Regions from separate parts of the Streptomyces sp. NPDC088147 genome, predicted to be linked through region 2. Evidence: riboswitches for the same ligand, from Rfam matches in the RefSeq annotation. Region 2 holds a riboswitch; the other holds the start of a gene.

Region 1 (2,195 bases), on a different contig from region 2:
TGATCGAGGTGCCCGGCAGGACCGTCGACATCGTCGGCACCGGCGGCGACGGCGCCAAGACCGTCAATATCTCGACCATGTCGTCGATCGTGGTCGCCGGCACCGGCGCGAAGGTCGTCAAGCACGGCAACCGCGCCGCGTCCTCGGCGAGCGGAGCCTCCGACGTACTGGAGAAGCTCGGCGTCAACCTGGAACTGACCCCCCAGCGGGTCGCCGAGGTCGCCGAGGAAGCGGGCATCACCTTCTGCTTCGCCGTGAAGTTCCACCCCGCGCTGCGCCATGTGGCCGCCGCGCGAGGCGAGTTGGGCATCCGTACCACCTTCAACTTCCTGGGCCCGCTCACCAACCCGGCGAAGGTACGCGCGCAGGCGACGGGCGTCGCCGACGCCCGGATGGCACCGATCGTCGCGGGCGTACTGGCCGAGCGCGGCTCCTCCGCGCTGGTCTTCCGCGGCGACGACGGCCTCGACGAGCTGACGACCACCGCGACGTCGCGGGTATGGGTCGTCCGCGACGGCAAGGTGTCCGAGGAGACGTTCGACCCGCGGGACGTGGGCCTGGACGTGGTGCCCGTGGAGGCGCTGCGCGGCGCGGACGCGTCGTACAACGCGGATGTCGCGCGGCGGCTGCTGGCGGGGGAGACGGGGCCGGTGCGGGACGCGGTGCTGCTGAACTCGGCGGCGGCGCTGGTGGCGCTGGATCCGACGGGGGAGTCGCTGGAGGCGCAGCTGTCGGCGGGGATGGAGAGGGCGGCGGAGTCGATCGACTCGGGCGAGGCGGGGCGGGCTCTCGCCCGCTGGATCGCGTCGTCGCATTCGTAGCGCCGCGCCTCCCTGGCGGGGGGCGTGGTCCGGGGCGCGTAAGGGTGCGTTTCGGCGGCTGCCGGTTTCCGGGTGCGGGTTGCTGGGTGTGGGTACGGGTGCGTTTCGGCTGGGGCCGGTGGTCGGGGTGCGGGTTGTCGCCGTTCCCGGGCCCCGGCCCACGACAGCGAGACCGCGACCCGGCGACCGCACCCACCCCCACCCCCCCGCCACCCCTATGGCATAATCTCCGGCAAGGTCATGAGCGACAGCGATTAAGGCCCCGGCTCGCTGTCCGGCAACCCTCCGTCCGTGGCGGGGTGCCCCGGGTGAAGACCAGGCCGTAGGCAGCGAGGTCTGCGGCAAGCGCGGACCCCTGCCACCTTTGGGGTCCTGGTCCTCAAGGGAGCAGTCTCGTGAGCAAGCGAATGCGTTAGGGCGATCGCGCCCCCTCTTCAACACCTCCGCACGGTGACCCGTGCGTCGAGGCACACCCCCGCCAGCATCGCGGCGCAGCCGCGCACCGCGGGGACTTGAAGCCGTTCCGACTTGTCCCGCCGGGAGATATCGCCATGTCCGCACGCCCGAACGCCGTCACCACGACCCTCTCCGACGACCCCGCCTGCGCCGCCCCGCTGCCGGTGCTCGGGCGTGAGGTGAGCGTCCCGCTCGTCACCGGTGGCGAGGTCACCTACGCCGCGCTCGACTACGCCGCCAGTGCTCCCGCCCTTCAGCGGGTGTGGGACGACGTCGCCGCGTACGCTCCGTACTACGGCAGTGTCCACCGGGGCGCCGGTTATCTCTCGCAGCTCTCCACGGATCTGTTCGAGAACAGCCGCCGCACGGTCGCGGAGTTCCTCGGCTGCCGCCCCGATGACCAGGTCGTCTTCACCCGCTCGACCACCGACTCGCTCAATCTGCTGGCGGCCGTGCTCCCCGCGGAGTGCGAGGTGTTCGTGTTCGAGACCGAGCATCACGCGTCCCTGCTGCCGTGGCGGGACGCGCAGGTGACGTATCTGAACGCTCCCAGGACGCCGGGCGAGGCCGTCGCCACGCTGGAGCGGGCACTCGCCGGGCGGGGGACCGCGGGGCCGGCGCTGGTCTGTGTGACCGGTGCGTCCAATGTGACCGGCGAGCTGTGGCCCGTACGGGAGTTGGCCGCCGCCGCGCACGCGGGGGGTGCCCGTATCGTGCTGGACGCCGCTCAGCTCGCGCCGCACCACCCCGTGGACATCGCCGAGCTGGAGGTCGACTGGGTGGCCTTCTCCGGGCACAAGCTGTACGCGCCGTTCGGTTCCGGGGTGCTCGCGGGGCGGGCCGACTGGCTCCAGGACGCGGAGCCGTATCTCGCCGGGGGCGGCGCCAGCCGTAAGGTGGCGCGCCGGGCCGATGGCG
Region 2 (2,195 bases):
TTGGCGATGGTGTCCGGCTTCTGCGGCCGTACGACGTCGTGTCCGGCCTTGAAGGCGGTGGACACCGGCGAGCAGCCCTCGGCCTGGGCGCCGAAGATCTTGTACGGCTTGTCCTCGACCAGACCGAGCTTGATCAGTTCCTGGAGACCCTTGTCGATCTTCGTGAGCTGCGAGCCCGAGGCGATCGGGACGACGATCTGGTCGGGCAGCCGCCAGCCGAGCTGCTCGCAGATCTCGTACGCCAGCGTCTTGGAGCCCTCGCCGTAGTACGGGCGCAGGTTGACGTTGACGAAGCCCCAGCCCTCGCCGAGCGGGTCGCCGATCAGCTCGGAACAGAAGCGGTTGACGTCGTCGTAGTTGCCCTCGATGCCGACGAGTTCACCGCCGTACACCGCCGCCATGACGACCTTGCCCTGCTCCAGGTCGTGCGGGATGAAGACGCAGGAACGGAAGCCGGCGCGGGCGGCGGCGGCGCCGACGGCACCGGCCAGATTGCCCGTGGAGGAGCAGGAGAGCGTGGTGAATCCGAAGGCGCGGGCGGCCTCGACGGCGATGGCGACGACACGGTCCTTGAAGGAGTGCGTCGGGTTGCCGGAGTCGTCCTTGATGTGGAGGGAGCCGGTGACGCCCAGTTCACGGGCGAGGTTGTCGGCCTTGACGAGCTTGGTGAAGCCGGGGTTGATGTTGGGCTTCGTGGCCACGTCGGCGGGGACGGGCAGCAGCGGCGCGTAGCGCCAGATGTTGTCCGGGCCCTCGGCGATGCGCTTCTTCAGCTCTTCGGGGGTGCCGCTCGGCAGGTCGTACGCGACTTCGAGCGGCCCGAAACAGTCGGCGCAGGCGAAGATCGGTCCGAGGTCGAAGCGCTGTCCGCATTCGCGGCACGAGAGTGCGGCGGCGGGTCCGAGATCAACGGCGCCGGTGTCGGAGCCGGTGTTCTGTTCGGCGGTCTGCACAGCCATGGAGGCGAGGCCCTTTCTCCTCATCTTCCTCGCGACGTACTTCGCCACGAGACGGAATTGGCACCTTCCCCACCGTGACCTCGAATGGTCGGCGGGAGGGTTGCCGGGACTTCAACGGGCCGTTCCCTCAGTCCCTCTGGATGAGCGCTATGGCACCGGACCCGGGGTCCGGTGCGTTTTTCCACGTAACGACCCCCGGCATGCGTGGGTCATTCGTGTTGTTCAAGACTGTAACCGAAGGAACGGACGGTTGAGATAGTGGTCCGCACCGCGAGATGGATCACGTTCATGGCACACGCACAGGGAGTACCGACCGTGCTGGAAGAGGTGGAGCACTGGCTGACCAGGCGTTCCTGGTCCGTGGCCGACCGCCCGCTCGACCGGCTGATGGTGGCGAAGGCCGCGCGCGGGACGACGGTGAGTGTGGTCCTTCCGGCGCTGAACGAGGAGGAGACGGTCGGCGAGATCGTGTCCGTGATCCGGCGCGAACTGATGGAGCGGGTGCGGCTCGTCGATGAACTGGTGGTGGTCGATTCCGGTTCCACCGACCGTACGGCCGCGGTCGCCGAGGCGGCGGGAGCGCGCGTGGAGCACCGGGACGCGATACTGCCGCGGCTGCCGGCCCTGCCCGGCAAGGGCGAGGTGCTGTGGCGGTCGCTGCTGGTGACGAGCGGCGAGGTCGTGTGCTTCGTGGACGCCGATCTGCGGAGGTTTTCGGCCGATTTCGTGTCGGGGATCGTGGGGCCGCTGCTGACCGACCAGGACGTGCAGTTCGTCAAGGCGATGTACGACCGCCCGCTGCTCCAGCCCGCGGCTGGACACCCCGGTCAGGGAGACCGGGAGAGCCAGGGTGGCCAGGGGAGCCAGGAAGGTCGGGGGAGCCAGGGCGGTCAGGGCGGGCGCGTGACCGAGTTGGTGGCCCGGCCGCTGCTCAATCTGCACTGGCCCCGGCTGGCCGGTTTCGTACAGCCGCTCGGTGGTGAGTACGCGGCGCGGCGCTCGCTGCTGGAACGGCTGCCGTTCCCCGTCGGGTACGGCGTGGAGCTGGGGCTGCTCGTGGACGCGCTGCACACGGCGGGTCTCGACGCGCTGGGGCAGGTCGACGTCGGGGTGCGGATCCACCGCCACCAGGACGAACGGGCGCTGGGGCGGATGGCCGCGGCGATCTACCGTACGGCGCAGCTGAGGCTGTCCCGGGCGCACTTGGTACGGCCGGAGCTGACGCAGTTCGAGCGC

The links. Region 2 has a riboswitch for S-adenosylmethionine ahead of thrC (threonine synthase). Riboswitches for the same ligand answer to the same signal wherever they lie in the genome.
Region 1: it holds a riboswitch for S-adenosylmethionine, as region 2 does, so the genes downstream of both, ACIOGX_RS09075 (aminotransferase class V-fold PLP-dependent enzyme) here and thrC (threonine synthase) in region 2, are expected to answer to the same signal.

The regions. Positions count from the first base shown of each region.
Region 1 is NZ_JBIUSY010000002.1:870,561-872,755, forward strand. Features, by position in the region: gene trpD (anthranilate phosphoribosyltransferase) at 1-821, shown strand, start outside; SAM riboswitch class IV at 1,058-1,175, shown strand; gene ACIOGX_RS09075 (aminotransferase class V-fold PLP-dependent enzyme) at 1,373-2,195, shown strand, end outside.
Region 2 is NZ_JBIUSY010000005.1:512,873-515,067, forward strand. Features, by position in the region: gene thrC (threonine synthase) at 1-959, opposite strand, end outside; SAM riboswitch class I at 977-1,106, opposite strand; gene ACIOGX_RS20265 (glucosyl-3-phosphoglycerate synthase) at 1,275-2,195, shown strand, end outside.